3 regions of the Idiomarina sp. HB genome follow, and region 1 is predicted to be linked to each of the others. Evidence: predicted binding sites of a transcription regulator. Region 1 holds the regulator's gene; each other region holds the start of a gene.

The links. Region 1 encodes LexA, which represses DNA repair genes until DNA is damaged. Its sites were predicted from a motif close to TACTGTATNNNNATACAGTA; they were not measured.
Region 2: VBY75_RS05760 (ImuA family protein) is a predicted target of LexA. The motif match lies at 1,524-1,543, and genes of this name have one in related genera.
Region 3: VBY75_RS03950 (YebG family protein) is a predicted target of LexA. The motif match lies at 1,903-1,922, and genes of this name have one in related genera.

What each region holds. Positions count from the first base shown of each region.
Region 1 is NZ_JAYLVU010000002.1:293,508-296,789, forward strand. Features, by position in the region: gene coxB (cytochrome c oxidase subunit II) at 1-981, opposite strand, end outside; gene VBY75_RS07190 (SOS-response cell division inhibitor) at 1,284-1,721, opposite strand; gene lexA (transcriptional repressor LexA) at 1,718-2,335, opposite strand; gene plsB (glycerol-3-phosphate 1-O-acyltransferase PlsB) at 2,467-3,282, shown strand, end outside.
Region 2 is NZ_JAYLVU010000002.1:4,475-7,756, reverse strand. Features, by position in the region: gene VBY75_RS05770 (mechanosensitive ion channel family protein) at 1-514, opposite strand, end outside; gene VBY75_RS05765 (acyltransferase) at 527-1,438, opposite strand; gene VBY75_RS05760 (ImuA family protein) at 1,555-2,154, shown strand; gene VBY75_RS05755 (Y-family DNA polymerase) at 2,154-3,282, shown strand, end outside.
Region 3 is NZ_JAYLVU010000001.1:791,625-794,906, reverse strand. Features, by position in the region: gene VBY75_RS03960 (flavin reductase family protein) at 1-645, shown strand, start outside; gene VBY75_RS03955 (MFS transporter) at 632-1,816, opposite strand; gene VBY75_RS03950 (YebG family protein) at 1,951-2,265, shown strand; gene VBY75_RS03945 (M14 family metallocarboxypeptidase) at 2,332-3,243, shown strand.

The sequences.
Region 1 (3,282 bases):
GGTTACGCCATTAACAACGATGTCTATGTGCTGATCTTTGGCTTCGGGATCCACAGAAACGCCGGAGCCCGCTAATGCAGGGAATACTCCGTTGACGCCCTGGCCGTTGGCCTGGTGACAAGCAGCACAGGTGCTGTTGTAAATTTTTTCACCGAGATCCATCAGTTCATCTTCCGACATCTCCATAGCAAGCAATTCTTGTTCACGTTCCCGTGCCGCCTTTTGCTCAGCTTCTTTCTCGGTAATCCATTTTTCATATTCAGCAGGTTCTTTTGCTATAACAACGACAGGCATGAAGCCGTGATCTTTACCGCAAAGCTCTGCACACTGACCGCGGTAAATACCGGGTTCGTCGACTTTAGTCCAGGTTTCATTAATAAAGCCCGGGTTAGCGTCTTTCTTAACGGCAAAGTCAGGAACCCACCAACTGTGAATAACGTCGTCTGAAGTGACCAGGAAGCGAACTTTTCTATCGGTTGGAATAACCAATGGACGGTCCACTTCTAACAAGTAGTTTTCGCCTTTCTCAAATTTATTATCAATTTGTTCTTGTTGAGTGGCTAAACGACTGAAGAATTCCACGTCGTTCTCAAAGTACTTGTAGTGCCATTTCCACTGCGAACCTGTTACCTGGACAGTAACGTCAGCATCGGAAGTGTCTTCCATGGCAATTAAGGTCGTTGTTGCAGGAATGGCCATGCCTACCAGTATAAGTAAAGGCACAATAGTCCAGGCAATTTCGACTTTAACGTTCTCGTGGAAATTTGCAGGGTTAGGGTTTTTAGACTTCCGGTGTCGGATCATCGAAATAAACATGAGACCGAATACGACCACACCAATTACACAGCAAATGTAAAAGATGGTCATGTGGAGATCGTAAACCCGGTTACTCACTTCAGTGACACCTTGGGTCAAATTGAGACGCGACTGAGCAGCAGCCGGTAGACTCGTTAGCGCCAATAGTGCCCACAAAGGCTTCATTTTCACGTGGCTTCTCCTCTTATTCTTCAATGAGACAGCAAATAATTTCGCTAGCCTGAAATAGAAGAACAAAGAGGTAAGCAGAAAAAGGTACAGCTTCTCCCCAGAAATCGCTTTCTCTACTGACTCTTTGTTGTAGTTATCGTTGTTATATTATTTTTATAGTCGGGTAGTGCATTTATTAACGAATTTACAACCAAAGATCCAGATCAAATCAAACAAATGCACAAAAAATAGACGGATCTGTTAAAAAAAGGCTGCAAAAGCAGCCTTGGGGGATAAAACACACAAACAAAGTGGGATTAGTGCAGGTGGGATGTCAGTGTGTTTTTATCAAACAGAAAATATTGTGTTTCACTCAATTTACTGGCCATACGGGCACGCTGCCAGGTACGGTTAGAAACTGAGTCCAAATAACCGATAACCATACTGCTGGTACCGGCCAGTAGAGCCTGTTCCAGCGCCCACTCGCAGCGTTCAGCTGAGTGGCTGCGCAACCAGCGAATTTGCGATTCAGCAACACCACAAGCAATAAGCTGTTGAATCACGTCTTTGTCGCCGCCAATAACCGTTACCCATTGGCTTGGCTTTTGTTGCAAAGCCTGCTGAACAACAGGGGACAGCTTGTCGACGTCAATTGCGTCCTGCGTGTTTTTAGTATCTAACTGGAACGATGGCGCTGTATTTTCGGCAGTCCAAAGACCTGGGTGATGTAATTTGTGCTGATGTTGAGTTTTCATAAGGTCGCTCCGTTTCTGATAACACCGACGGCAAGTCCTTCAATGGCAAAAACCTGCTCTGCCAGATTGACAGTAATGGTCGAGAAATCTTCATTTTCAGGATGAAGCAAAATAGTTTTTCCACGCTGTTCAAAACGCTTTACAGTGACATCGTCTTCTACGCGGGCAACGACTATCTGGCCGTTACGAGCTTGCTCGGTTTTATGCACAGCCAGTAAGTCGCCGTCTAAAATACCAATGTCTTTCATGCTCATGCCGTTTACTTTCAGTAAGAAGCTGGCAGCAGGATGAAATAGAGACTCGTCAATTTTGTAATGACCTTCAACGTGCTGTTCGGCCAGCAAGGGCTCCCCGGCTGCAACCTGGCCAATCAACGGTAGGCCATCAGCGATGTCGTAGTCATCGGCTACAAGACGAATACCGCGCGACATACCGGGTAAAATTTCAATAACCCCTTTGCGTGCCAGAGCTTTTAAATGCTCTTCTGCGGAGTTGGCAGAACGAAAGCCCAGCTTATGAGCTATTTCTGCACGCGTTGGCGGCATACCGGTGGCGTGTAGGTTATCCTTAATAAGTTCAAGGATTTCAGATTGTCTTGGTGTTAACGGGCGCATAATGTACCTGTTTATTTGTACAGTGATACTGTGAGTATATACAGGTAAATTCATTTCGCAAGTAATTTCTTGAACGACAAATTTAAACGAAGTTGGTATCCTATCTTTCTGTTTAAAACAGAGGTCTAAGTATGAAAGGAATAAGTCGCTTTTACCCAGTCTTTAAGTACCCGTTGCGTTGGTTAACACGCTTTCAGGAAATTTGGGACGGTACTGAAGAAGAGCATGAAACCACAATTGCTAAGCCCATTGTGTATGTCATGCGCTCAACGTCTAAAGCAGACTTATCCATTTTACAAAGAGCTGCAGCAAAACGAGGCCTGCCTGACCCGACCGAGCCTTTAGTGGTTGACGGTAAAAGCTATGACCGAATTATGTTCCTCGAAGAGTTTGCTGAAGAAACCTCCGAGCAGACCGTTTCAGAATTTCATCAATTGCTGACCTTACACAAAGACAATGCAGAGCTCGACGTGCAGCTTGTTCCTGCAGGTGTGTTCTGGGGACGTCAGGCCGGGCAGGAAGCCAATGCCGGTAACGCTATGACAGGTGACCTTGATAACCCGGGCCACTGGCGCAAGTTTTGGTTGGTGTTGTTTTCTGGTCGCCAGGTTTTACTTCGTTTCTCGCGAGCTGTCAGTCTGGGCACAATGGCACATGACCATGGTACCGATATGCGCATCGCCCATAAATTGGCGCGAGTTGCACGGGTGCACTTTGTGCGTATGCGTCACGCTGTTGCCGGTCCTAAGTTAAGTCACAGAAAAGAACTAATGGCAGCACTGATTGATACCCCTGCCTTAAAAAAGGCTGTAGCAGATGAAGCCCGGGGCAAGAAAATCAGCGAAGAAGCAGCTCGTAAGCGTGCTTTATCTTACATTGATGAAATTGCAGCGAATTACAGTTCGACCTTAGTTCGTGTACTTGACCGCTTTATGACCTGGATGTGG
Region 2 (3,282 bases), 290 kb from region 1:
GTAGGTACATGGGCGACTTGTTCATAATAATGGCAATGGTAATAATGATAGCCATCAGCACCAAAACGAGCTTGGCTACCTGTATAACCCCCGTAATTGGGACTTCTCTTGCTTTATAGGTGTAGTCATAGGCAATTGAAATAACGTTAGCTAAGGCGGTAAGAATACTGGTGATAACCCAGGTGAGGTAAACCCCTACAACGGTACGTAGCGGCGACTGCCAGCTTTCGAAGTCATCAATAAACAGAATAGGTATAAAGCTGTGTATTACGACAATAGGAGCCAGGTTTGCACAGCGCTTGAAAAAGCCACTGTTAACTAAAGCTTTATACCAACGCTCAGGTGCTTTGCTGAGTAACCGATCAATGGCGTGATCAATAATCCAACGGGCTAAGGCATAAGCAATGTAACAACCTATTAAAACGAGTAATGAGCTGATAACAAGACTCAGCTCTTGTAGGTTACTGTCAATTCCGAATTTTTGAAGCCACTCTTTTATAAACTCAAAGTCCATTATAAAACTCCCTTAGCGGGTGCTGTGAATTTCCTTACGCATTTCGTCAATGGTTTGGTCTTTTTGCTGCCAACGTTTATTCAGCCACTGTTGAAAGTGAGCCCTAAAAGCTTCGTCACTGGCGTAATCACCAATTAAGTCTTTAGTAATAGGCAATGTCTGTATATCAACATAGACGTTTTTCAGCTGTCCGCTTAATAGATGCCAGACTACCGGGCGCTTATCGTTCCCCGGATAAACAATGGTAATGTCCAGAATGGCTTCAAACTGACCGCCCATAATTTGCAGTGAGAAGGCGGTACCACCTGCTTTGGGAGGGAGCAAATTACGAAAAGGGCTTTGTTTTTTCTTGTGCTTTTCCGGAGTAAACCGTGTGCCTTCGCAGAAATTCACCACTGTTGTGGGAATGTGACGGAATTTAGCGCAAGAACGCGTTGTTGTTGCGATGTCTTTGCCTTTTAAATGGGGCTTTTTCTTTAGCAACTCTTTTGAATAGCGCTTCATAAAGGGCATATCGAGTACCCAGCAGCCCCAGCCAATAATAGGTACCCACATAAGCTGTGACTTTAGGAAAAAGCGTGGCATTGGCATATGGCGGCGGGTCAGGTGCATTAATACCAGTACATCGACCCAGCTACGGTGGTTTGCCATAACCATATACCAACCCTTTTCATGGAGTTCCAGGTCACCTTTAATGTGCCAGTCCATGCGTTGGGTCAGCTGAAACATCATCGACATACAGTATGCCCAGACTCTGAATAAGCCGTTTCCTAGCTGCGAACAAATGCGTTGAGGGGTTTTAAATGGCAGTAACACTTTAAAAACACCAATACCAATAATTGAAACACCAATAATAGCGGTGGTGATTAATCCCCATAAAAAGTTAATAACCACTCTGAAGGGAATAAGTATTGATGTCAGCATATCGCCCAGCCCTAACCATAAACAATGAGCAAATGATAACTGAAGCCAGGAATGATGTCTGTTGCTAACCAGTAAAAATTAATGATACTGTATATACGTACAGTATTGGAGGCGTTATGCAGACAAAGATTCAGACCCTTATCCAACAGGGGCTTATCTGGCATGGCCAGACGACAGACACTCAGGCAGCAACGCTAAGCACGGGGTTTAAGCAGCTGGACAAAGTGCTTGGTGGCGGGTGGCAATACCCGGGTTTGCATGAGTGGCAGCTACAAGCGCCCTTCTCTGAGCAGGCTTTGCTATTGCCGCTGGTAAAGCAGGCCGTGCAGCAGCATCAGCCCGTTTTCTGGATAAACCCTCCAGCCTGGCTGTCGGCGGCGGGGTTGCATTATTATGGCTTAAGCAAGTCGATGCAGATAGTCATTCAAACGAATGCAGAAAAAGCAGCCTGGGCTTTTGAACAGGTACTGCAAACAAAAAATGCCTTGGCACTGGGTTGGTTTGAGCAAAAAACAACGACAGCTCAGTGTGTCCGACGTTGGTATAAAGCGTCGCAAACAGGACAGATGGGTGTGGTCCTGAGTGAGCCAGCGGTTAATGAAGAAGCCCGGGCTTACTCTAATCGGTTACGTGTAAAGATGACCACAACAGGCGTCACGCTGGACTTGTTAAAGCGTAAAGCTGGCTGGCCATTGGAAAACGTAGCGCTTCAGTAATGTGGCTGTATTGTCATTTCCCTCAGTTGCTGCTGGATAACCGGGTTCGGTTACAGCCTGAGAGCAACACACTGCCTCTGGCGTTTCATCAGTTACAGGGCAGTCAGTCTGTTATTGTGCAGTGCAATGCGCGGGCATTGGAATGTGGTGTAAGGCCACAACTTCAGACTGTTATGGCAATATCGCTTTGTGAGCAGCTGCAGCTCATGGAGTATTCGTCAGAGCGTGAAGAGCAAGCCCTGCAGCAGTTGGCCACCCACTTGTATCAGTGGGCAGCCAAGCTGGTGTTGTACCCACCGCAAGGGCTGGCAATTGAGTTGAACAGCCTGGAACAATTGTATGGTGGGCGTAATGGCGCATTTAATGTCTTGGCGCAAAAAGTTCAGGAATTACCGGTTACTTCGCAGTTGGCTGTTGCAGAGAATTCATTAGCTGCGCAATTGTTAGCCGAATCTGGCTCTCCTGTTTCTCTTTTGGCTGAAAAGCAAGCTAATCTGCTGGCAGAGTTACCCATTCAGAATGCCGGTTTAAGCCTGAAAGCGCAGAAGCACAGCAAAGCTGCGGGGTTTCGTTTGCTGGGGGAGCTTATGCAACTGCCCGGAGGGGAAGTTGGCCGCCAATTAGGGTTGGAAACGTTATTGCATCTGGAGCAGCTGCAAGGGCTGAAGCAACAAAGTCATCACTTTTTTATGCCCCCGGAAAGTTTTCAGCAAAGCTTAGACCTGGTGACTGAGATCCCTCATTGGCAAGGGTTACTGTTCCCGCTAAAAAGGCTATTTGGGGAGCTGGAGAACTTTCTTTATCAACGGCAGAAAGTGGTACAGCAGGTAAAAGTTGAACTGCAGCATCGCAATGAGCCTCCTTCAGTTGTTCCGGTCGCTTTAGCTGAGCCGGGTTGGCGAGGGTCTAATTTCTTGTCTTTACTGCAGTTGAAAATGGAATCCATCCCTTTGCCGGAGCCGGTTATAGAAATTAGGCTGGTGGCGAATGAATTATTGCGTGCTGAGCAACACAATGAGCAATTTTTCGGAGCGCAACAGCATCGGCATGAAACTCTGCAGCTCATTAGCCGGCTACAGGCAAAGTTAGGCAAAAATGCCGTATTTTCTCCGGCAGTGAATGATGATC
Region 3 (3,282 bases), on a different contig from region 1:
CAGCAAGATCTTGCAAACATGGACGATACAGAGAGAGCGCGTTTTGTTAATTGTTTGTCCGGGTTTAAAAGTGCGAATGTGGTAGGCACCCGTGACAGGCATCAACAGAATAACTTAGCAATGATAAGCTCCGTGGTGCACTTAGGAAGTAATCCTCCGTTGCTTGGCTTTGTTATGCGCCCTAAATCGGCCACCCGCCACACCTGGGAAAATATTGAAGAGAGTGGTGTTTACACCATTAATCAGGTGAGTGAAGAGTTTTTCCAGAAAGCTCACCAGACATCAGCACGGTACGACCGGGAAGTTTCAGAGTTTGAAGCCTGTGGTCTTACACCAGAATTTGAAGACGGTTTTCATGCCCCACATGTTGCTGAAAGTGCCTTGCGAATTGGCATGCAACTGGTGGAGGTTATCCCTATACAGCATAACGACACGGCATTAATCGTAGGTGAAATTCGGTGGGTCGAAGTTAAGGAAAAGGCGGTGAAAAGTGACGGTTATATTGATATTGAATCTTTAGGGACCATGGCCATTTCGGGTCTGGATGGCTATCACAGTACTCAACGGGCGGCGCGTTTATCTTATGCCAAGCCCGATAAGAAACTAGAAGAACTGGATGTCGAGGGGCGCTCTAAAGACTCATAATGTCAGGTACTTTACGGCTGTGCTTCTTGGTTATCCAAAACAGCAGTAAACCGACAATAGACAGTGCACAGCCGACCCAGCCTGTGCCTTGCCAACTGAGAGGGGAAATAATGGCCAGCCCGCCCAGCCAGGCCCCTAAGGCATTTGCGGCGTTGAAAGCTGAATGGTTCAATGACGCCGCCAGAGTCTGTGCTTCACCTGCAACGTCCATCAAACGTACCTGAAGCGCCGGAACCAGAGCCGCCGCGCTACCCAGTAATAACACCATTGGCATGACGGTCCAGAGGCTTTGCAATGTTAACGGGAAAATCGCCAGTACAATTGCTGACCACAACAAAGAGCCACCAATAGTCAGTTTCAAATTGCGGTCGGCCGCCCAGCCTCCGACTAAGCTACCTGCCAAAGAGCCTATTCCGTATATTAATAAAGCAACAGGGATCCAGTGCGGAGCAAGACCTGTGGCGTTTATTAGGGTTGGGGCTATATAACTTAATACCGCAAACATACCGCCGAAACCTATGGCGCCTATGGCTAGCGTAAGCCAGACTTGAGGGTTCTGCAGAGCCTTCATTTCTCCCCTTGCCGAGGTTCTTTTCTCATTAGGGTGTTTTGGCACGACAAATAAAATCATGACCAGAGCTAGAAGTCCTAAAGCGCCGACTGTATGGTAAACCGTGCGCCAGTCGATAAGTTGCCCAAGCCAGGTTGCTAAGGGGTTACCGACTAAAATTGCTACAGTCAGCCCCATCATTACCATGGTGACAGCCATACCTCGTTGATTTTTACGAACCATGTCGGCGGCGACAAGACATGCAATACCAAAATAGGCACCATGAGGTAAACCGGTTAGGAAACGCAAAACCTGAAGCAAGGGGTAGCTTTCTGCTGATGCACTGGCAAAGTTACCGAGCGCGAAAGCAAGCAACAGCACCAGTAACATGGGTTTGCGCGGAAAACGCGCGAATAAAATCGTAATGAGCGGTGCGCCGATAACCACACCCAGCGCATAAAGGCTGATCAGATGGCCGGTTTGTCGGGTGTCAGTGTTGAAGTCAGCAGCAACGTCAGGTAGCAATCCCATAATGACGAACTCACCAATGCCAATAGCAAAACTGCCAACTGCCATGGCAAAAATGGCTAGTTGAACCTGTGCTTTAGAGAACTGAGTCATGGATCAGGTTTGCTTCCTGTATTAGTTGAGTCGGTTAGGATTGCGCAGTTTATCGAATGCAGCAGCTATTGCAATCTCTATGACTTTACTGTACAAATAAACAGTATATTTACACATCAGCAAAGGACCATACCATGGCTGTAGTAACCCAGTATGTAGTTATTCGCGACGGAGCCGAGAAAATGACATTCACTTCAAAAGCTGAAGCCGATGCGCACGATAAAATTTTGGACATGGCTGAGGCCCTGAATCCTCTCATTAAAGACAGCAAGCTTTTCACTGATGAACAGCAGCTTGAGGATATGGCGCTGTTTTTGGCGAAAGAACGAGAAAATGTTCTCATAGCTTTAGGTGCTAAAAAGCCAAAGAAACCAAAAACCGAGAAAGTATCTGCGGAAAAAGTTGAGTCATCAAAATCAAACGATAAAGCGTCGTCGAAAGCGGCTTAGTGGGCACGATACGAGTTAAATATTTTGATACTATAGTGACCTGGTTTTAATGAATAGGATCGAACGATGACGCAAGAAACGATTTACCATATAGGAACACCGGGTACCCCTTGGGGCGTTGAAGAAAAAGCGCAATGGTTAGCTGAGCAAAGCAAAAAGCGTTCCTACTTTGATGATGTTGTCAGCAAAATAGAGACTTTTAAAGCGAACTTCGACGTAGAGCAATATGGTGAACTTGCGTACGAAAGCGATACTTATCCTTTGTTTGTGGTCAGAACTAACAACTGGGATGCGGGCAAACCAACGGTTTTAGTGACTGGTGGTGTGCATGGTTATGAAACCAGTGGTGTTCACGGAGCACTGCGGTTTATAGAGACTAAAGCCAATGAGTATCAAACAGACTTTAATGTGGTGGTTGCACCCTGTTTGAGCCCGTGGGGCTATGAAACCATTAACCGTTGGAATCCTGCGGCTATTGATCCTAACCGCTCGTTTGTAGCCGATTCGCCAGCCGGTGAATGTGCAAACATTATGAATTACATTGCTGGCTTAGGTGTGGATATTCTGGCTCACATTGATCTGCACGAAACAACCGATACCGATAACAGCGAGTTTCGTCCTGCAAAGGCGGCAATGGACGGAAAGGTGAATACCAACTGGAATATTCCTGACGGCTTCTACTTAGTTGGAAACTCTGAAAAGCCTTACCCTGATTTTCAAAAGGCGGTACTGGATTCGGTAGAAAAAGTTACGCACATTGCCGATGCTGACGAAGAGAATAAGCTAATAGGTGAAGATATTGCCCAGCGTGGTCTTATTTTATTGCCTACAGCAAAAATGGGCTTATGTATTAGCTTTAGTAAAGCTGAGTATGCCACTACGACAGAGGTTTATCCGGACAGCCCGAAAGCAACCCCGGAGCAATGTATAGAAGCTCAGGTTGCTGCGGTCACCGGAGGCCTGGACTTTTTAAAGTAAAGCCCAACCCTCGTTACTTGGTCGGTAAACCTGGTTAGT